Regions from separate parts of the Leeia sp. genome, predicted to be linked through region 4. Evidence: predicted binding sites of a transcription regulator. Region 4 holds the regulator's gene; each other region holds the start of a gene.
What was found. The regulator FNR, encoded in region 4, switches genes on or off when oxygen is low (the NO sensors DNR and NnrR bind a similar motif). The targets are predictions, from matches to a motif close to TTGATNNNNATCAA.
Positions count from the first base shown of each region.

Region 1: a site for FNR is predicted at 3,372-3,385, ahead of nirJ (heme d1 biosynthesis radical SAM protein NirJ). Genes of this name have one in related genera too.
Region 2: a site for FNR is predicted at 2,479-2,492, ahead of ACE3O2_RS16165 (DUF3149 domain-containing protein). Genes of this name have one in related genera too.
Region 3: a site for FNR is predicted at 3,683-3,696, ahead of ACE3O2_RS07590 (glycine betaine/L-proline ABC transporter ATP-binding protein). Genes of this name have one in related genera too.

Region 1 is NZ_JAYREC010000001.1:927,732-933,110, reverse strand. It holds gene ACE3O2_RS05125 (Crp/Fnr family transcriptional regulator) at 1-473, opposite strand, end outside; gene ACE3O2_RS05120 (cytochrome D1 domain-containing protein) at 559-2,100, opposite strand; gene nirJ (heme d1 biosynthesis radical SAM protein NirJ) at 2,097-3,311, opposite strand; gene ACE3O2_RS05110 (Lrp/AsnC family transcriptional regulator) at 3,424-4,419, opposite strand; gene ACE3O2_RS05105 (Lrp/AsnC family transcriptional regulator) at 4,416-5,379, opposite strand, start outside.
Region 2 is NZ_JAYREC010000007.1:27,063-32,441, reverse strand. It holds gene ACE3O2_RS16180 (DEAD/DEAH box helicase) at 1-399, opposite strand, end outside; gene mscL (large conductance mechanosensitive channel protein MscL) at 735-1,163, opposite strand; gene rlmM (23S rRNA (cytidine(2498)-2'-O)-methyltransferase RlmM) at 1,252-2,346, opposite strand; gene ACE3O2_RS16165 (DUF3149 domain-containing protein) at 2,591-2,758, shown strand; gene ACE3O2_RS16160 (YchJ family protein) at 2,792-3,202, shown strand; gene ACE3O2_RS16155 (glutamine synthetase family protein) at 3,239-4,579, opposite strand; gene ACE3O2_RS16150 (HAD family hydrolase) at 4,720-5,379, opposite strand, start outside.
Region 3 is NZ_JAYREC010000002.1:365,527-370,905, forward strand. It holds gene ACE3O2_RS07570 (electron transfer flavoprotein subunit alpha/FixB family protein) at 1-383, shown strand, start outside; gene ACE3O2_RS07575 (electron transfer flavoprotein subunit beta) at 380-1,144, shown strand; gene ACE3O2_RS07580 (aromatic ring-hydroxylating dioxygenase subunit alpha) at 1,175-2,440, shown strand; gene ACE3O2_RS07585 (FAD-binding oxidoreductase) at 2,454-3,545, shown strand; gene ACE3O2_RS07590 (glycine betaine/L-proline ABC transporter ATP-binding protein) at 3,808-4,986, shown strand; gene ACE3O2_RS07595 (ABC transporter permease) at 4,979-5,379, shown strand, end outside.
Region 4 is NZ_JAYREC010000002.1:644,753-650,131, forward strand. It holds gene typA (translational GTPase TypA) at 1-257, opposite strand, end outside; gene ACE3O2_RS08725 (cation:proton antiporter) at 392-1,741, shown strand; gene ACE3O2_RS08730 (hypothetical protein) at 1,779-2,951, opposite strand; gene fnr (fumarate/nitrate reduction transcriptional regulator Fnr) at 3,123-3,878, shown strand; gene ACE3O2_RS08740 (LysR family transcriptional regulator) at 3,913-4,833, shown strand; gene ACE3O2_RS08745 (BMP family ABC transporter substrate-binding protein) at 4,924-5,379, shown strand, end outside.

The DNA of each region.
Region 1 (5,379 bases), on a different contig from region 4:
TAGTTCACCACCCGCTGGGTGGCGTTTTCCACCGAGTAACGCTCGACATCGCGTACCAGTGCGTGCAAACGCAGGGAGAGCCCGGCCAGCATGTGCAAGGCAAAGCCGGGGTCGTTGCGGATGGCCTGGTGGATGACTTCGGCGCTCACATGCAGCAGCATGCCATCCTCCACAAACTGGCCGAGCAAGGGGTAGGGGCGCTGCAGGAACATCACTGCTTCGGCAAAGCTCTGGCCGGGATGGAAGATTTCCATCACCTTTTCGCTGCCGCTGGACGCGATCAGTGACAGTTTGACCTTGCCGTACACCACCAGATACATGCCATCACAGGGGTCGCCCTTCTGGAAGATGATTTGGCCTTTTTCACCACGCACCTCGCGAGTGCCCGGCACCAGCAGCTCGCGCTGCTCATCCGATAATTGCTGGAACAGCGGCTGGTGCTTCAGGAATTCGCGGATATTGATCGACAGCATGGGGAAACCTTCCTTCGGTCAGGTTGACGAAGGATAAGGGGTTTGACCAGTAGAAACCATCCATCACAAGAACTAGTTCTCCTCGTCAATGGCTGGTGCCCTCCGAGCGGTTCACCTTGTTGTAGACGTTGTATTTTCCGATCGGCTTCATCATCGGCAGCGACTTGACCTCTTGCAAGGTGCGCGCATCGACCACGATCAGTTCGCCCGGGCTTTCCATGATGCTGACCAGGGCATAACGGCCATCCCGGGTAAATTCAACGTGGGCATTGGTCTTGCCGGGGCGCAGCGTCAGCTCACGCACCACTTGCAGGGTGCGCTTGTCGATGATGAACAGGGTGTCCTTGCGCGGCGACATCATCGCATCCACCCAGGCGTAGGGTGTCTGCTCATGGCTGCGCAGGAAAAAACCGGGGCCGGGGGTCGTGATCTGCTTGACCACCTGCCAGCGGTCCATGTCGATGACCGTGACGCGACCGCTGTTCAGGTTGGGGCTCGCCATCAGGTGGTGGCCATCCTGCTCGAAGGTGATGCCGGAGCCCAGGTGCGGCATGCCATCCAGCGGCAGGGTGGCCACCTTGCTGCGGCTGTCCAGATTGATCACCTGCGCACTGCCATCGCGCGAGGCCGCCATCACGTGCTGGTAGCGGGTGTCAAAGAAAAAGTCATCCAGCACCATGTCCAGTGGCGTGACGCGCGGGTTGAGGTAGCCGGGAATGGCCAAACCTTCACCCATCTTGTAGTCGTGCACATAGCCGGGGTAGATCGGCTCGGCATCTTCGCGGTAGGAAATCTCCCACAGCTCGCTGGCGTCCTTGAGCGCCACCACAAAGCTGCGACGCGGTGCGGCATCGTAGACGGCCGATACGCGGGACAATTTGCCACTACGGTCCTTGACCGGGATGGTCTTGACCGGTTTGAGGCCATGGGCGTCAAGCAGCACCAGGGTTTCCGGCAAGGTATTGCCCGCCAGTACCCAGCGACCATCCGATGACACCGCCAGATTGCGGGTATTCAGGCCAACACGAATTTCGGCCACCATCTGCAGGGTGTAGAGATCGTACTGGCTGACCCAGCCATCACGGCTGGCAAAGTAGACAAAGCGGCCATCCGGCGAGAACTTGGGGCCGCCATGCAGCGCAAAGCGGCTCTGAAAACGGGCGATCGGCTCAAAACGATCACCATCGAGTACGCTCACATGGTGATCCCCTGCTTCCACCACCACAAACAGGTTGTGCGGGTCGGCGCGGTAGCCCGGGCGGGCGGGCAGCGTGGCCGGATCGAGGTACTGCACGCGCGAGGCGCTTATGTCCTGCTCGCGCCACTGTGGCACTTCACTGGGTGCCTGGCGCAACCAGCTGGCCAGTAACTGGATGTCTTCCGCGCTCAGCCGGTCGGCAAAGCCCTGCATCTGGGTGGCGGGGCGCCCCTGGCGGATCACACTGAGAATCTCGCCCGGTTTCAGGCGCTCCAGGCTCTGTGGCAATAGGGCGGGGGCCATGCTGCCCATGCGCTGGTTACCATGACAAGTCAGGCAATGCTGCTGATACAGGGTGGCGGGGTCGGCGGCCAGGCTCTGCAGGCTGAGCAGCAACAGGATAGCGGCAGACAGTTTGGGCAGCATCATGGCTGGGTCTCCATGCTGACCAGCGGGATACGCTGCCAGCGGGTCAGCGGGGCCAGCGGGAACGCCCCATCCGCCACGCCGACTTCCTGATCACTCAGATAACAGGCCGGGTCGGCCGCCCAGTAATCACCGGTCAGCTCCCAGGCGCGCACGCGGGTGTTGCCGTTGCAAATCGCCAGATGCTGACAGGCACCGCAGCGTCCCTGTACCGGGCGGGGCTGCTGCTTGAGCCCGGCCATCAGCGGGTGGCCGGTGTCCGGCCAGATGGACGAGAACGGTCGCTCGCGCACATTGCCCAGTGTCACCTTCCACCACATGGTGTCCGGGTGTACGTTGCCCAGATTGTCGATATTGGCCACATTCACCCCGCTGGCATTGCCCCCCCATTGCTGCAAGCGCTGGCGGAGCTGCGCGGCGTGTTGTGGATAATGCTGTTCGGCCCAGTGCAGCAGGTAGACGCCATCGGCATCGTTGTTGCCGGTGACGAAATCCTTGGGGCGGCCCGCCTGCAGATAGCGCAGGCATTCGGCAATCAGCAGGTCCATTGCCCAGCGGGTGCGCTGGTGACGGGCGTCGGTATCGCGGTGCTTGTTGCCGCGCCCGGCATAGTTGAGGTGCGAGAAATAAAACTTGTCGATGCCTTCATCGTCGACCAGCTGCAGCAGGGCGGGCAGGTCGTCGGCGTTGTCCTCGGTCATGGTGTAACGCACGCCCACCTTCATGCCCGCATCGCGACACAGGCGGATACCCTGCAAGGCGAGGTCAAAACCACCTTGTAGCCGCCGGAAGCGGTCGTGGGTGGCACCGATACCGTCCAGACTGATGCCTACATAATCAAAGCCGACATCGGCAATGCCGGCCACCCGGTCCGGCGTGATCAGGGTGCCATTGCTGGACAGCCCGACATAAAATCCCAGCGCCTTGGCGCGCTTGCCTATCTGCAGCAGATCGGGCCGCAGCAGTGGCTCGCCGCCGGACAGGATCAGGACTGGCACGCCAAAGGCACGCAGGTCGTCCATGACGGCAAACACCTCATCGGTACTCAACTCACCGGCAAAGTCCTTGTCAGCAGAGATGGAGTAGCAGTGTTGGCAGGTCAGGTTGCAGCGGCGGATCAGGTTCCAGATCACCACCGGCCCGGCCGGTTTGCGCGCAGGCGGCAGCGGTGCCGGGTGTAGCAGGGATTGCAGATACGGGGTCAGGCGCAGCATGGGAATCGCCCAGCAAGAATGTCCATGCCGACATGGTCCTGCGAAGTGGCGCTCCGCTCATTGACAGGTATCAAGCCGAGTGCGTCTGCCGGGCAAAACAGGCCGCGTGGTCCTACAGGCGCAAGCCGCTCTTTTTCAGGATACGGCTGGAGAACAGTACCGCGTGTTGCGTACAGGCCGCGCCCAGCAGGCGGCGCAGTTGCTGGGCCTGCTGCTCGACCGCGGCGTGATCGGCACCGTGGCACATGGCAAACAGGTTGTAAGGCCAGTCCGGCAGGTGACGCGGGCGGCGGTAGCAGTGGCTGACAAAGGCCTGTTGCCCCACCTGCTCGCCCAGCGTGTCTACCTGCGTGTCCGCCACATCGAACACCACCATGCCATTGGCGCGGTAGCCGATGGCGTAATGGTTGGGTACGGCGCCGATACGGCGCACCACGCCACTCTCCAGCATGCGCTGCAAGCGCTGCAACACGGCATCTTCACTGCAGCCCAGTGCGGCCGCCAGCTCGGCATAGGGGTGGGGTTGCAGCGCCAGCCCGCCCTGGCTGCGTTTGACCAGTTGATGGTCCTGCGCGTCCAGTATCACATCGCGCAGCGGGGTGTTGCCGGGTCGCTGGCCAACCGGTGCCTGACCGCCTACGGCAAACTGCATGCCGACATAGTATTCGCGTAGCTTGGGAAAGGCATGCACGGTCAGGCCGGTATCCTGCTCGATCTGCGCAATGGCGGTGGCAATTCCCTGTGGCTGGGCGGTAGCGAGTACAAACCACATATTGAGGGCATGCTCGCGCCGGTAATTGTGAGCCACCGCAGGCAGGGCATTCACCAGGGCGCTGACGCGGGCGTAATCCGCTTCCGGCACTTTCAACGCCGCCAGTACGAAAGCGCCCCCCATGCGCTCCACCTGAAACAGGGGGCCAAAGCGGGTCAGCACGCCGTCGCGCAGCAATTGCCGCAGCTGTTGCAGCAAGGTGGCCTCATCGCAGCCTAGCCGCTGTGCGGCCTCGGCATAAGGACGCGGATGCAGTGGAAACTCGCCTTGCAGCTGGTTGATGATGCGTTGCTGCAAGTCGGTCAGGACTACAGCGTGCTGTAGCGGGGCATTCATGAGGTGTGTCCGTAACGAGCGCCGCGCTGGGTGTAGCGACGGGTGGAAACCAGCACCGCTTGCGGCACAGCTTCCAGGCCGTGCCGTTGTGACAGCGCGAGGGCCGCCGCTTGGGCGGTTGCAGGGTCTGCCGCGTGCAGCATGCAGAACAGGTTGTAGGGCCAGTGCGGCAAACGGGCGGGGCGGCCATAACACAGGTTGACAGCAGCATCGTCGGCCAGCTGCTGCCCGATGGTGTCCCGCTGTGCATCCGGCACCTGCCACACACACATGGCATTGGCGCGGTAGCCCAGCTCATGGTGGCGCAGGATAAAGCCGAAGCGCCGGATCACCCCGCTGTCCTGCCATGCTTGCAGGCGCTGCAGCAGGGAGGCTTCTTCCCAGCCACAGCGCTGGGCCAGGCTCAGAAAGGGTTGGGTGTCCAGTGGCAGGCCGTCTTGCAAGGCCGTCAGCAGGCGGTGGTCTGCCGCGTCGAGCTGCGGTGGGGTCGGAGTGACAGTGCGGCGGCGGGCCGGGCCGTGCTCTCCCAGCGCAAAGCCAAGGTCGATGTGGTATTCACGCTCCAGCGGCAGGTCCAGTGGGGCTTGCCCGCAATGCTGCGCGATGGCCAGCAGGGTGCGGTCCAGCGCCGCCCGGTCGCGGGCGGTCAGTACGAACCACAGATTGTAGTGGTGCTCGCGGGCATAGTTGTGATTGACCTCGGGCAGCTGGCTGATCCACTGCGCGACGGTATCCCGTTGTGCGGGGGGCAGTGCCAGTGCCGCCAGCGTGCTGCAGCCGACCGTGTTGGGCGCAAACACCGCCCCCACCCGGCTGAGTAGCCCGGCCTGCTGGTGCTGGGTTAGTTGCTGCAGCAAGGCGGCCTCATCCAACCCTGCGTCTTGCGCCAGCGCTGCGAAAGGGCGGGGCTGCAGCGGAAAGCCGCGTTGATAGCGGTCCAGCAGCGGGAGCAGTGCCGGG
Region 2 (5,379 bases), on a different contig from region 4:
GAACGGGCGCGACAGCAGGCGGTTTTGCACCGGATAAGGCATGCCGCCCACGATGGTCACGGTCGCAAAGCGGGACAGGAACTTGCCGTACTGGCTGGCGGCAGTAGACACCTGGGTCGCCAGTTCACGGGTCGGGACCAGCACCAGTGCGCGCGGGCCAAAATAGCCTGCCGGGCGCGGGGTGCTGGCAATGCGTTGCAGCGCAGGCAGCAGGAAGGCAGCGGTCTTGCCGGTACCAGTAGAGGCCGAAGCCATCACGTCAGCCCCTTCCAGCAGTGCCGGAATGGCAGCCGCCTGGATCGGGGTGGGTTTTTCATAGCCGGATTCTTCCAGGGCACGCAGTACGCGCGGGTCCAGATGAAAATCGGCAAACATGGGGGTGGCGGTTTCGACCGTCATGCGGCTTCCTATCAAAGCAAAATGGTTACTACGCGAGCAGGCAGAATGCGTCCCTGCTGCCCGCGTTACCATAGGCAACGGGCTGGCTGCAGACACAAGAATTCGGACAGATTGCTAGCGCACGACATCGACGCTAACCGGAGAACCACATCTCAATGTGGCAAGACACGCAGCCAGAAAGGCCACGGAATACAGTCAGGGTTCGATGTTGAAGCCCCGGAAACAGACCGGGCTGCTGCCCCTCAGGACAGACAGCCCGAGACTGTAATGATTTTTTTAATAAAAATCAAGCACTTTTTGCTATGCAGCATTCGCTGCCCTGCACGGCTGCGTTTTCAACGCTTCAGGTTGTCGCGAATCTCACGCAGCAGCAGCACTTCTTCACTGGGTTCTGCCGGTGCCGCAGGTGCGGCCACTTCTTCTTTCTTGAAGCGGTTCAACTGCTTGATCACCAGAAACACCGAGAACGCCACAATCAGGAAGTTGACGATGGTATTGATGAAAGCGCCATAGCGCAGTACCACCGCGCCAGCATCGGTCGCCTCCTTGAGGGTGGCATACGGTGCGGCGGCCTTGGTGCCTTCTTTCAGCACCCAGTACAGGTTGGCAAAGTCCATATTACCCAACAGCATGCCAATCGGCGGCATGATCACGTCGTCCACCAGCGATTTGACGATGGCACCAAAGGCAGCACCAATGATGACGCCCACCGCCAGATCGACCACATTGCCCTTCATGGCAAACTCTTTGAACTCTTTCAACATCGGGTACCTCCTTCAATATGGGACACACAGCGTGTTGCATTATTCAAAGTTGCTGACCGACTGTACAGTCGGCAAAGGTTAAGGATGGTTACCGCTTCCGGGACGACAGACGCCGCAGGTAGACCGTGATCTCTTCGCGGTCGTGATACAGCTGCCTTGCTTCGAGTTGATGCGGCACCCCGCTCAGGCGCTCCCGTATTTCGTCAAAGCAACGCTCTACTTCCGCCAGACGCTTTTTCATCGGCAGCTTGAGGTTGAAGATTGCTTCGCGCGCCAATCCGTCGGCCAGCCAGTCCGCCATCAGGCGCGCCACCCGCACCGGCTGCTCTACCATGTCGCACACCAGCCAGTCGACCGGCTGGTCAGGCCGGAAGCGGAAGCCATCCTGCCGGAAGTGTCGCACTTGCGGGTGACCTTGTACATTGCCTTTGAGTGGGCCATTGTCCACCGCCAGCACCTTGAGCCCCCGCGTAATCAATTGCCAGGTCCAGCCCCCGGGGGCCGCGCCCAGATCCACCGCACGCATGCTGCTTTTGAAACGCTGCTGTTCCTCTTCAGCACTCATGAACACCTGGATGGCTTCGGCCAGTTTAAGGGTCGATCGGCTCGGTGCCTCAAATGGCATGCGCAGACGTGGAATGCCTTGCGGCCATTCGCTGCGATTGCCGGGCATGGCCAGCGCCAGATGCACCTGGGCATGGCTACGCCAGAACAGGACCAGCCGCACGCCATCCTCCGGCCCCACCAGCACCCCGACCTGCCGCAACGCCGGTGCCAGCTTGTCACCAAAACGGCGGCAGAAGCCGGACAACTCTTTGGCTTCGTTGGTGTCTGCCGTCTCCAGCCAGACCGAACCCACTTTGAGCGGCAAGCCCTGCAGCGCCGTCAGCAAGGGGGTCAAACGGTCGCGCTCCGGCAGACCGGTCAATTCGCCCACCTCCAGCAGCAGCTGCCGCGCAAAGATCAGGTCGGCCCATTGTACCTGTTGCAAACGGCGGTCCGGACGCACACTGCACAGCCGCACAAAACCACTGCCCGCCTCCGCCTCTACGCTCACCTGGCAGCCGATTTTCAGCCCTGCCTGCAGCAATTCCTCGCCACACTCCGCCTCAAACCCGGCGCGGCAATAGGCCAGCAGGCCGGTAATGGGCAACTCTGACGACAAGGAGACGGTACGGCGCATGCGAGGCTCTGGCTTGGACACTATGGCAGCGGATTGTCCTCTTCCGTTTGGGGGACGACAAGCGGATTCTGGAGGCCCCCGTTTGCGGCTGCGCAAGCCGCGTGCAGATAACCCCTTGAGCGAGAGGGGAATTTGACGCGGATCAAGTGCAAACCGTTCAGACCGGCGTTAGATGGAGGCATGCCCCGAACTCGGGTACCGCTTTAACTCGGGTACCGCTTTCATTTCACATGGAGTAATCATCATGCCGCAATGGATCACCGTCCTGTTCACCACAGACATCGGCTTACTCAGCATGGCCGTCATTGCCTTCATTCTGGTGATGGCGACTTATCTGTTCTTCTTCGTGCGACGCCATGTCCGTGAGGACAGCTTGGCACACGACCGCCAGAGCCAGAAGCTGCCGCAGTAAACGGCAGCGCAGGCTTCGGGTACACTAGGGCGCATGAAGCGCAAACCCACCCCGACGCCCGCCCCCGATTGCCCTTGTGGCAGCACGCTGCCTTTGGCGCAGTGCTGCCAGCCCATCCTCAGCGGCCAGCAAACAGCCCCAACCGCAGAGGCGCTGATGCGCTCCCGCTATACGGCCTATGTGCTGAAAGACGTTCACTGGCTGCTGGCCAGCTGGCACAGCCGTACCCGTCCTGCCGAGCTCGATCTGGCGACGGATGACAGCCGCTGGCTGGGGCTGACCGTGCACGAGCATCAACAGCAGGATGCGGACCATGCTACGGTGCGCTTTACCGCCCGCTACAAGGTCGGCGGCCGCGCTTGGCGATTGCATGAGCGCAGCCGCTTCGAGCGCGAAGCCGGACTATGGGTCTATGTGGATGGGGAGCAAGACCCGGCAGCGTGATGCTGCCGAAGGGCCTGCCGATGGGCATGGCTTGCCTCAGGCCTGCCCGGCCAGATAACGCCGCTCCCACGGCGTGATCTCGTTATAGAAACTGGCCAGCTCCATCTCCTTGCTGGCGATGAAGGCGCGGGTGAATTCGGCGCCAAACAGGCGTTCGGCTGTCCCCTGCTCTTCCATGCGCTGCAAGGCGGCGTCCAGTGTGCGCGGCAGGGTGACCGCTTCACCATAGACATTGCCGGTGGCGGGCTCATCCGGCTGCAAGCCTTCAGCCATGCCCTGCCAGCCGCTGACCAGACTGGCGGCCAGTGCCAGATAGGGATTGGCATCGCAACCCGGCAGGCGGTTTTCCACCCGGCGCGCCGCCGGCCCGGACAGGGGAATGCGCAGACCCACCGAGCGGTTGTCATAGCCCCACGCCAGATTGATCGGCGCGGCGGAGCCTTTGACAAAGCGCCGGTAAGAATTGACGTGCGGGGCAAACAGCGGCAACAAATCCGGCAGATAGCGTTGCTGACCGGCAATGAAGCCATAGAACGCCGCCGAGGGTTCGCCATCTTCGCCACTGAACACATTGCGCCCCTGCTCATCCACCACACTCTGATGAATGTGCATCGAGCTGCCCGCCACACCGGCAATCGGCTTGGCCATGCACACCACCAGCAGGCCGTGGCGAGCGCCAATTTCACGCAGCGCATACTTGAACAGGAAGGTTTGGTCGGCCAGCTCCAGCGCAGGGCCGTGCTTGAGATTGATCTCGAACTGGCCCGGCCCCATCTCATGGACAAAGGTATCGCCATCAATGCCCAGCACCGGCAGGGCAGCGTAGAGGTCGTCAAAGAAGCCATCAAAGGCATTCAGGGCCGAGAAACTGAAGGAAGCCTGCCCCACCTCACGCCGTCCCAGCGGGTCCAGCGGCGGTTGCAGCGGCTGGTTCGGGTCCGGGTTCGGGGCCAGCACGTAGAATTCCAGCTCAGGGGCCACAATCGGCGTCCAGCCGCGCCCGGCATAACGTGCCAGCACGCTCTTGAGCACCGAGCGGGACGCCAGCGGGGTCAGCTCGGTATCACTGTCCATGCAGTCGTGGATGGCCAGTGCACGCGGTACCCTCGCCCACGGCACCGGGCGCAGGGTTGCATAATCCGGCTGCAGTCGCGCATCCGGGTCATGTTCGCCATAAAACTGGTAGTCCGGGTAATCTCCGGTGATGGACTGGATCGGCACCGCACGGGCGATCCGCAGCTCCTGGCCCGCGGCAAAGGCCGCAGCGGGCAGGGTCTTGCCGCGTGGCACACCGTTGATATCCGGAAAAATACACTCCACTTCGCGGATGTGGTGGCTGTCGAGCAATTCTTCTACGTGATGGGGGATCGGGGTCATGTCTGCCTCAGCTGCAGCCCACTGCTGCATTGTTAATTCCGCATAGTGAAACACAAATCCATCATGCGGTTTTCAGACATGCTACCAGATGGGGGGCACGCTGCCAACGCGTGCTCCTCCCCCGGCATCAACAATGACTTTTAAAGCGGTAGCTGACAGCGCGCCGACAAATGACGCATAACGGCATGCAGGGAATTACAGACCGTGATGCCATGCGCCAGCAGCGCGCTGGAAGGCGCCTTGAGGTCCGGCACCATCAGTGGGGTCATGCCTGCGGCCAGGGCGGCTTGCACCCCAGGCTCGGAATCTTCCAGCACAACGCAGTGCGCCGGTTTCACCCCCAGCCGCTCGGCGGCGGCCAGAAAGATGTCGGGTTCCGGCTTGCCACGGCTGACCCGATCGCCACCGATCACATGTTCAAAGTAGCGCTGCACGCCGGCATGCGCCAGCTTGCGCAGCGCCATGTCATGCCGGGTGGAAGTGGCCACGGCGCGCGGCATGTTCAGTCGCTGCAGCCAGTCCAGCAGCTCGAACAAGCCGGGCTTGGTCTGCAGTCCACCATCAAACAGCGCCGCCTCATAACGCGCCTTGAAGCGCTCACGCACCGCCAGCGGGTCGAAGCCCGCACCGAAATGCGCGGCCAGTATCTGGTCGGTATCGCGCGAATTGCGCCCCACCAGTTGCATGGCCAGCGTACGATCCATCACATAACCGTGATCCGCACAGGCATCCATGCCAGCCTGCTGAGCAATACGCTCGGTATCGAGCATCAGCCCATCCATGTCAAACAGCACGGCATG
Region 3 (5,379 bases), 280 kb from region 4:
TGGAGGAGGCGGACGCCATCCTTTCCGCAGGCAACGGCATGCGTGACATGGCGGGGTTCCAGCAACTGGCCAGCCTGCTGGGAGCGGCAACCGGTGCATCTCGCGTGGCCGTTGATGATGGACGCTTCCCGCGCAGCAAACAGGTGGGTGCCACTGGCAAGACCGTGCAGTCCAGCTTGTACATGGCGATCGGTATTTCCGGCGCGGTACAGCATCTGCAGGGGATCAAGGAATGTCGCCATGTGGTGGCCATCAACCTGGATGAGAGTGCGCCGATCGTGAAGCGCGCCAGTCTGTCCGTAATTGCCGACAGCACCGACTTCATGGCCGCGTTGGCAGACTTGCTCAAGGCTGCACGGGCCAAACAGGAGAAAGCAGCATGAGTGGGGTCAAACTGACGGTGCTGGTTTCGCCAGGCAGACACCCGGTAAGCGGGCGGGCGCGTGTCTCGCCTGCTGACGCTGCGGCCCTGTGTCAGGCGCGTGAACTGCCCGGTATGCAGCTACGGGTCATGAGTGCGGGCCAGGGGCACACGGCTGATCTGGACGCTTATCTGGGTCTGGGAGTGGCAGAGCTGGAGTGGATTCCCACAGCGGACGAACGTGTTGCCGAAACCTTGCAGGCTGCGCTGGCGGGGCAGGAGCTGGTGCTGATGGGCAGTCGCGCGGATGGGGGGCTGTCGAGCGGCATGTTGCCGTTTCAGCTGGCTGCAGCGCTTGGCATGCCGGTGATTCAGGATGCCTTGCAGGTCAGTTTGCGAGGGCGTACCGCCCGAGTGGTGCAGTTTCTGCCCAAAGGCTTGCGACGTGAGCTGGAGGTGGATTTGCCGGCACTGATCACCCTGCATCCCCGTGCACATGGCACGACCCGCTATGCCTACGCCTTGGCACGTGCCGGGCGCGTGGTGCAGCGCCATGGTTTTGTCGTGTCGGTTTCAGAACAGTGCTGGCAGGTGGAGCCTGCGAACCGTCGGGCCCGGCCCCTGAAGGCGCAACTCAAGCTCTCAGGCCATGCCCGCATGCAAGGCGCCATCGCCAGCGATGAAGGCGGACGTGCTGGTCAAGTCGTGAAACAGGGTACGGTGGTCGAAAAAGCGCAAGTTGTTCTGGACTACCTGCGCGAACATCGCCTCATCGACTTCTGAGCACACATCTAACAGGGGAGTGCAGAACACATGTCGTCCAGCCCGATTCACCTGCATGGCAAACCGCTGAACCTCGCTGACATGCTGGCCCGTCGTCAGCAAGGCTACAGTCTGGAAGCGCCGTTCTATACCAGCCGCGAAGTCTTTGACGCCGATATGGAGCATATCTTCGGCAAGCACTGGATTTATGTCGGCGTGGAGCCGGATGTGCCTGAGCCGGGCGACTATGTGACCGTTCAGGTCGGTGAAAAGCCAATCCTGATTGTCCGTGATGACGACGGTGAAATTCGCGCTTTCCACAATGTGTGCCGTCACCGGGGCTCGCGTCTGTGCGCCGATGAGCGTGGTGCGGTGGGCAATCTGGTCTGTCCTTATCACCAGTGGACGTATAACCTGCAAGGCCAGTTGCTGTTTGCCGAGCATATGGGCGCGGATTTTGATCCGTCCAAACACCGCCTTGGTACGGTGCACCTGAAGAATGTGGCAGGCCTGCTGTTCATCTGTCTGGCGGATGAGCCGCCTGCAGATTTCGAAGAACTGGCCGCAACCATGACGCCGTATATCGCACCGCATCAGGTGGCGAATACCAAGATTGCCAAGCAGATCGACATCATCGAGCAGGGCAACTGGAAGCTGACGATGGAAAACAACCGGGAGTGCTATCACTGCACCGGTAACCATCCCGAGCTGACCATTTCTCTGTACGCCTACAGCTATGGCTTTGCCCCCACTCCAGAAACGGATGAGGGTATCCGCCGTTATGATGCCATGGTGGCAGAACGCCACGCCAAGTGGGAGTCCATGGGCTTGCCGTCGGCGGAGGTAGACCGTCTGGACAGCATGATTTCCGGCTTCCGCACCCAGCGCATGCCGCTGGACAAGACCGGTGAATCACAGACCCTCAATACCCGCCGCGCCTGTAATCGCTTGCTGGCCAACTTTGAAGATGGCGCAATCGGTGGCCTGTCGTTCTGGACCCAGCCGAACAGCTGGCACCATTTCATGGGGGATCATATTGTGACCTTCATGGTGATGCCGCTGGATCAAGACCGTACGCTGGTGCGCACCAAGTGGCTGGTGCACAAGGATGCCGTGGAAGGCGTGGATTACCAGATCGACAACATGACTGCCGTTTGGGACGCCACCAATGCACAGGACCGCCGCCTGGTGGAAGAGTCTCATCTGGGAGTGAAGAGCCCGGCCTATCGCCCTGGCCCATACTCCCCCTATACTGAGACGCTGGTTGAAAAGTTCAGCAACTGGTACATCAACCGCCTGTCGGCCTACATCAAGTAAGGGAGTTCCGTGCATGGCTGCTGCACCTTTGCCCGACTTCAACATGGCGGAGTCTGTCCTGTGGCAACCCGGCACGGACGACACGCTGGAGTGTGTGCTGGTGCGGGACGAAACCCATGATGTGAAAACCTTTGTGTTTCGCAGCCAGCAGCCACGGCGCTTTCGCTATCTGCCGGGGCAATTCATTACCCTGGAGCTGGAGATCAACGGGGCAGCCATCAACCGCTGCTATACGCTCTCCAGCACACCCACCCGGCCGGATACCGTCTCGATTACGGTGAAGCGGGTACCGAATGGACCGGTGTCCAACTGGCTGCATGACCATATGCAGGTTGGTCGGACGGTCAAGGTGCTGGGGCCTTCCGGCGAATTCAGCTGCTTTTTGCATGACCGGCCGAAGTATCTGTTTCTGTCTGCCGGTAGCGGGATTACGCCGCTGATGTCGATGTCACGCGCATTGACGGATCTGGCACTGGATCGGGACGTGGTGTTTGTCCACAGCGCCCGCTCTCCGGCTGACGTAATCTTTGCCCGTGAACAGCAGGCACTGGCCCGCAATAACCCGACTTTCCGTCACGCGGTTATCTGTGAGCGTGCCGGCGCAGATCGGGACTATGCGGGTTACCAAGGCTTCCTGTCACTGGCGACGCTGAGCAACATCGCGCCGGACTTCCGTGAGCGGGAAGTGTTTACCTGTGGTCCCGCGCCTTATATGGCAGCGGTGCGCAAGATACTGGAAGCTGCTGGTTTCAACATGCAGCAGTACCATGAGGAAAGTTTTGCCTTTGAAACCCTGATGGGCGGGGCGGAAGAGGCGCAGCCGCCTGCTGCGGCTGAGGGAGAGGGTTACACCATCCGTTTTGCCAAGAGTGGCGATGAGGTGCGCTGCGCACCGCCGCAAACCATTCTGGCGGCCGCCAAGGCCACAGGCATGCGCTTGGCTTCGTCGTGTACCCAAGGTTTATGCGGCACCTGCAAGACCAAAATGCTGTCCGGGCAGGTAGACATGAAGCATGCGGGAGGAATTCGACAGCGGGAGATTGATCAGGGCTTCATCTTGCCCTGTTGCAGTGTGCCGTTGTCAGACGTGGTGCTGGATCGGTAACAGCAGAGGAAGCGGATGTTTGTGATGAACATCCGCTTTTTTCATGCGGCTTCATCATGTTGCCGGCATGTCGGATCGCGTCATGTTCCTGTCGCCATCCCGTTACCCATGCAGCGCCCAGCCTTATATCGTAGTGCTTGATCCAGATCAAAAAACAGCCGACGATGGCATGAGGCCGACGTCCCAAGGCTGGCAAGAAAAGAGACCTCACATCAGGAAACGGTAGCGTGCCAGCAGGCGCACTACTGGCAACGGGGGAGATATGCCAGAAGCAAAGATCGTTGTCGAGAATCTGGTCAAAGTATTTGGTGACCAGCCCAAAGTGGCACTCGACCTGCTCCGTCAAGGCAAGAAGAAAGAAGAAATTCTTGCGCAGACTGGACAAGTCATTGGTGTCAACAATGTTTCGTTCAAGGTGAATCCAGGGGAAATCTTCGTGCTGATGGGCCTGTCTGGCTCCGGCAAATCCACCTTGATCCGTCTGATCAACCGGCTGGTCGAGCCCACCGATGGCAAGATCATCATCGATGGTCAGGACGTCGCCAAAATGTCGCCAAAGCAGTTGGTCAAACTGCGTCGCACCGACATGAGCATGGTGTTTCAAAGCTTTGCCCTGATGCCGCACCGTACCGTGCTCGCCAATGCCGCTTTTGGTCTGGAGGTGGCTGGGGTCGGGCGCAAGGAGCGCGAGAAAAAGGCCTTTGAGGTATTGCAGCAGGTGGGGCTGGGGCAGGTTACGGACAAGTACCCGCATCAGCTCTCAGGTGGCATGCAGCAACGGGTGGGTCTCGCCCGCGCGCTGACGGTCAATCCGTCCCTGATGCTGATGGACGAAGCATTCTCTGCGCTGGACCCGCTCAAGCGGCACGAAATGCAGGATGTGCTGCTCAATCTGCAGCGCGAGCATCAACGCACCATTTTCTTTGTGTCGCACGATCTGGAAGAGGCGCTTCGCATCGGAACCCGCATCGCCATCATGGAAGGTGGCCGTCTGGTTCAGGTAGGCACCCCGCAAGACATCATCGAAAACCCGGCGGATGAGTATGTGCGCGAGTTCTTCAAGAGCGTAGATACCTCGCGCTATCTGCTGGCCAAGGATCTGCTGGACGAGCATGCGGCCCATCAGGTGCAGCTGGGGCAAACCCCGGACATTCAGCGGGTCAACGGCCACCCATGGTGCGCCTGTCTCTCCGCTGACCAGCGTTGCCTCGGGCTGGTCAGCGCTGAGCGCCTCCGCTTGCAGGCAGGGAATTCTCTCTCGCAGGATGATTTGATCAAGGTCGAGCCCATCAGCCATCAGGCTGCGCTGCAGGCCATCTTGCCCCGCGTCACCGGGCAAAGCTTGCCGGTACCGGTGATGGATGATCATGGCCACTACCTGGGTGTGATCACGGCGGGTAGCGTCCTTTCCAAAATTGCACAGCGAGGCCTCCATGTCTGAAGATGCATTGAAACAGGTGGTTGAGAAATACCACGATATGGTTCCGCTGGGGCATTGGGCGGACCAAACGGTGAATTACCTCAAAGGGAACTTTCAGCCGTTTTTTAATAGCATTGGTGCCGGGATTGAATGGTTTGCCAACAGTATTGAACATAGCCTGCTGATCACCCCAAGCTGGGTGTTGCTGCTGATATTTGCTGGCGTCGGACTATGGCGGCGTGGCGCCTTGTTTGCAGGGTTTACCTTGGTCTCGTTGCTCTCCATCATGGCCATGGAGCAGTGGGATGCCATGGTCAAGACGCTGGCTCTGGTGCTGAGCTCGACTTTTCTGAGCTTGCTGTTGGGCGTGCCGTTGGGTATCTGGTGTGCCAAGAGTCGGCGGATCAATGCACT
Region 4 (5,379 bases):
TCCACTTCCCCACCGAAGTCGGCGTGACCCGGGGTATCCACGATGTTGATGTGGGTACCTTCGTAGTCGATGGCGGTATTCTTGGCCAGGATCGTGATGCCACGCTCCTTTTCCAGATCGTTGCTGTCCATCACCCGTTCATCAACCTGCTGGTTGTCGCGGAAGGTGCCGCTCTGGCGCAGCAGTTGGTCCACCAGCGTGGTTTTACCGTGGTCAACGTGGGCAATGATGGCGATATTGCGTAAGGCGCGTGTCATGGGCTTTTCTGCCGGATTTTCAAAACCCTGAATCATAACATGGTTTTGTGTCAGTCGTCCGCATCTGCTAACCCGTATTGCTGCCCATCCCTGCCGCTGGCTACCATGCCAACACCCTGCCATTGGACGATTTCATGCGCACACCTCGCCTGATGTTACCGCTAGCCTTGTTGCTGCTGGCCTTGCCGAGCTGGGCCAGCAGCAATGCTGCCAGCACCCAGACCTTGCTGTGGGTGATGCTGATCCTGTTGCTGGCGCGCTTCTCCAGCCTGATCGAGCGCATAGGTCAGCCCGCTGTGCTGGGTGAGTTGCTGGCCGGCGTCGCATTGGGCAATCTCGCGCTGGCAGGCCTGCCGGGGCTGGATCAGGTTCACACGGACCCCGTCATCCGTTTTCTGGCCGAGTTGGGCGTGGTGATCCTGCTGTTCCAGATCGGGCTGGAATCCAATCTGCAGTCCATGAAACAAGTTGGTGGGCGCGCTTTTGCCGTGGCCACGGTGGGGGTCGTCGTGCCGTTTGCACTGGGCACGCTGTTGATCGGCCCGTGGCTACTCCCCCAAGCCGGTTTGATGGCCCACCTGTTTCTCGGGGCCGCCCTGACGGCCACATCGGTTGGCATTACCGGGCGCGTGTTCCGTGATGCGCAAGCGCTGCACACGCAAGAAGCCCGTATCGTGCTGGGCGCTGCCGTGATTGATGATGTGATGGGCCTGGTGATTCTGGCCGTGGTGGCCGGTCTGGCGAAAACCGGCAGCGTGGACGCGCTGGAGATTGCGCGGGTCAGCGCGGTGGCGCTGCTGTTTCTGATTGCTGCAGTCGTGCTGGGGCGCTGGCTGACACCGCTGATCAGCCGCTTCATGGCGTCCATCCACAGTGGGCCCGCCATGCAGTTCACTTTGCTGATCAGCTTCTGCCTTGGCTTCGCCTGGCTATCTGCTGCAGCAGGCCTCGCGCCCATTGTGGGTGCTTTTGCCGCCGGGCTGATTCTGGACGCCAGCTACCTGTCCCGCTTTGAAGCCGAAATGATCCGCCATGAAGTGCACAAGGTAGTGCTGAATCATGGTGCGGTGCTGGAGCAAGAGGTAGACCACATCCTGAATCAGCATGCTGAACACCGCCCGATGCGGCTGATGGAACCCATTGGTTATCTGCTGACCCCGATCTTCTTTGTGGTCACCGGTATGCAGGTCAAGCTGGATGTGTTCAGCCAGCCGCATACCCTGCTGCTCACGGCGCTGATCCTGCTGGTCGCTATTGCCGGCAAGCTATGTGCAGGACTCGCTGCCGGCAAAAGTGATCGCTGGCTGGTTGGCTGGGGCATGGTGCCACGCGGGGAAGTCGGCCTGATTTTTGCCCAGATGGGCAAAAGTATCGGCGCGCTGAACGATGAACTCTACTCGGTAATCGTACTGGTGGTGGTGCTCAGCACGCTGGTCACCCCACCGCTACTGGCTTGGCGGCTGAAAGGATCGGCAACACACTAAGCGATGCGTCTCCATGCTGGAGCCATCGCCCACGATATCAGGCATGCAGGAAATAGCGGGCAAACTGATCCGCCAGTAGCCGCCCGCTCTCAGTCAGCCACAGGGTGCGATGCCGCTGCAGCAGATAGCCCGCCTTGATCCAGCCTTGTAGCTGCTTCAGCTCGGTCGCAAAGTATTGCTCGAACTGCACCATATAAGTCAGCTCAAACGTCATGAAGTCCAGATAGCCCAGGCAGAGCAGTTGCTGCGCCATCGCACGCCGCATCAGGATATCCAGCGACAGCTTGCGCGCCGCCGCCAAAGGGCGTTTACCCTGCTGCAGCTGTTTGAGGTAAGCCGTTTCCGCACTATTCCAGCCCTGGACGGCACCCAGCAAAGTGCTGGCCCCTGGCCCAAGACCAATCCACTCGCCATCCTCCGCGATCAGATCACCCTCCCCGGTCAACATCAGTCGACCGAGCCGCTGCGCATGCCGCCATGGGTCATCTGCACGGGTAAACCAGCCGCCCGCCAGATGGCCATAACCCAGCTCATCCAGCCATTGCAACACCTGATACAGCTGCTCTTTTTGTTGCAACAGCTGGCTGGCGGATACGGCTGCCGCCACCACACCCCGCAAACAAAACCGGGCGGGCTGCATGAGCAACAAGGCGTGCACCTGTGCCATGGCCTCCGCATCCATGAGCTGTCCCAGCCACAGTTCCACACCGACCCTGCCGCCAGCCTGTTGCAACACAGCGGGCAGTACGGTGAGGCATAAGGCATGGAAACCGGACTCGCCCCCCGCCATGCTGCGCAGCATCACGTCAGCGCCAGGCACGCCTGAGCAATCCGGCACATCCGCCTGCCCCAGATACAGTACGATGCCACAAGGCATACTTGGAGACACGGAGTCACGCCGCTGCAGCCAGTCGGCCAGCGCCAGCGCAAAAACCTGTGGATGCGCTGACACATGCAGCTGCATCTGGGTCGGTTGACGCTTGCCCAGCAAGGCGCACCACTGCTGCCACTCCAGCGTAATGGCCTCTTGTACAGGCTGCACTGCCGCCGGCTTGCGCGGCCAGCATTCCGTCATGCACAGCGCGGGTGGCAGACGGCCGATCGCCGGGCGCGACCAGGCTCGCCCGACGGCTGCGTCATTCAGCCGGGGCTGTCGAATCTGGCGAAGTGCGGGGAAAGCGGCGATGTCGTCCATGTTGAAAGACAACATTTGTCCCCAGCCACGTGGGACGGCCACTGTCGGAAAATCCGCATTCAGGCTATGATGTTGACCAAGCGAGAGGACGGGCATGGTTGGGTTGGGGTTGTGAGCAGTTTTTGCCACTATGCCCATACCCCGCCCGTTCGTGGTTGACCTGTATCAACACCTTACCGATTTGGCATGAACCATACCTCCACCATCCCTATTCAGGAAGTGTCCCTCAAGCACCTCAAGGTAGCGTGCTCCAGTTGTAGCCTGCGCGAGCTGTGTTTGCCGCTGGGCCTGAACAGTGATGAAATGAACCAGCTGGAAACCGTCATCACCCAGCGCGTCAAAGTCAAAAAGGGTGAGCCGCTATACCGAGCTGGTGATGCCATGCGCTCCCTGTTTGCGGTGCGACTGGGTTTCTTCAAGATGAGCGTGCTGTCAGAAGATGGCCGCGAGCAAGTCACCGGTTTCCAGATGGCAGGCGAATTGCTGGGGCTGGACGCCATCAGCACGGAGACGCATAGCTGCGGTGCCATTGCGCTGGAAGACTCCGAGGTCTGCGAGATTCCGTTTGCCGATCTGGAGGAACTGAGCCGGCATATCCCTTCCTTGCAGAATAATTTCTACAAGGTGCTGTCCCGTGAAATCGTACGAGACCATGGCGTCATGATGTTGCTGGGTAATATGAAGGCCGAGGAACGCTTGGCTGCTTTCCTGCTGAACCTGTCACAACGCTTTGCCTTGCGCGGTTACTCCTCCCGCAGCTTTGTGCTGCGCATGACGCGTGAGGAAATTGGCAGCTATCTGGGGCTCAAGCTGGAAACCATCAGTCGCGGCTTCTCGCGTTTCCAGGATCAGGGGCTGATCCGGGTCCACAACAAGGAAATCGAAATCCTGGACCTGCCCGCCCTGAAACAGGTGTTGTCGGGATGTGCAGGCAAAGCCTAACCCTGCACACTTCAGGACACAGGAAGGTCTGTACATGCTGCGCCTGAGTCTGGATGCCCTTACCGTTCTGGATACCATCGATCGCCAGGGCAGCTTTGCTGCAGCTGCCGAAGTGCTGCATCGCGTACCGTCTGCGATTACCTATATCGTTCAAAAGCTTGAGCAGGATATGGATGTCAAGCTGTTTGACCGCAGCGGGCATCGCGCACGACTCACGCCGGCTGGGCAAGAGTTGCTGCGAGAAGGCCGCCACCTGCTGCGTGCAGCAGGTGAGCTGGAAAGCCGGGTCAAGCGGGTTGCCACAGGCTGGGAGACCGAGCTGTCCATTGCCATGGACACCCTCTTCCCCAGCAGCGCACTGCTGCCCATGCTAACGGATTTCTATGCACAAGGTAGTGGTACCCGTATCCGCATCACCCATGAGGTATTGGGGGGAACCTGGGATTCGCTGCTGACCCGACGCTCCGATCTGGTGGTTGGCGCGCCGGGTGATGCTCCGGCGGGCGGTGGTTTTTCCACCCGTACCATCGGGTCGCTGGATTTCGTGTTCTGTGTCGCACCCAATCATCCTCTGGCCGAATTGCCGGAACCCCTGCAGCCACAAGATATCCTGTGGCATCGCTCGGTTGCCGTCGCGGACACCTCTCGCAGCCTGCCACCACGCTCGTCCGGCATTCTCAGTGGTCAGGAAATCCTGCACGTACCCGACATGCCGACCAAGCTGACGATCCAGCTCAGCGGTCTGGCCTGCGGCTATCTGGCCCGGGAGATTGCAGAGCCTTACCTGCGACAAGGGCGCTTGATCCACAAACAAGTGGTGGATCAACGCTTACCTCACCCTTTCCATCTGGCCTGGCGTGCCAGCGATAGCGGCAACGCCCTGCAATGGTGGCTGAAGCGGCTTGATCAACCCGACCTGATGCAGAAGCTGCTGCATCCCCCCGTCATGCTGTAAACGGTCTACAATTCATGACAACCCGGCCGTCTGGCCGCCCCGAATACCCCCCACCGTCACGGTGCAACTTTTGATGCAAAGGAGCAACTTGTGGTTATTTCGCGCAGAACCGTACTCAAACAGCTGACTGCCGCCCTCGTGGTGAGTGGGGTCATTGGTGTGGCACACGCTGCCGAGCCCTTCAAGGTAGGCTTCGTCTATGTGGGCCCGGTGGGTGATGCTGGCTGGACCTACGCCCATGATCAAGGCCGTCAGGCCGTCGAAAAGATGTTCCCAGGCAAGGTAAAAACCACGTTTGTGGAAAGCGTACCGGAAGGAGCGGATGCCGAACGGGTGATCCGCAAGCTGGCGCAAGATGGCAACAAGGTGATCTTCACCACCTCCTTTGGCTATATGAACCCGACGCTGAAGGTGGCCAAGCAGTTCCCGAACACTGTGTTCCTGCACGCCACCGGTTTCAAGAGCGACAAGAACGTCGGCACCTACGATGTCCGCACCTATGAAGGTGCCTATCTGGCCGGTTATGTGGCGGGCCTGACCAGCAAG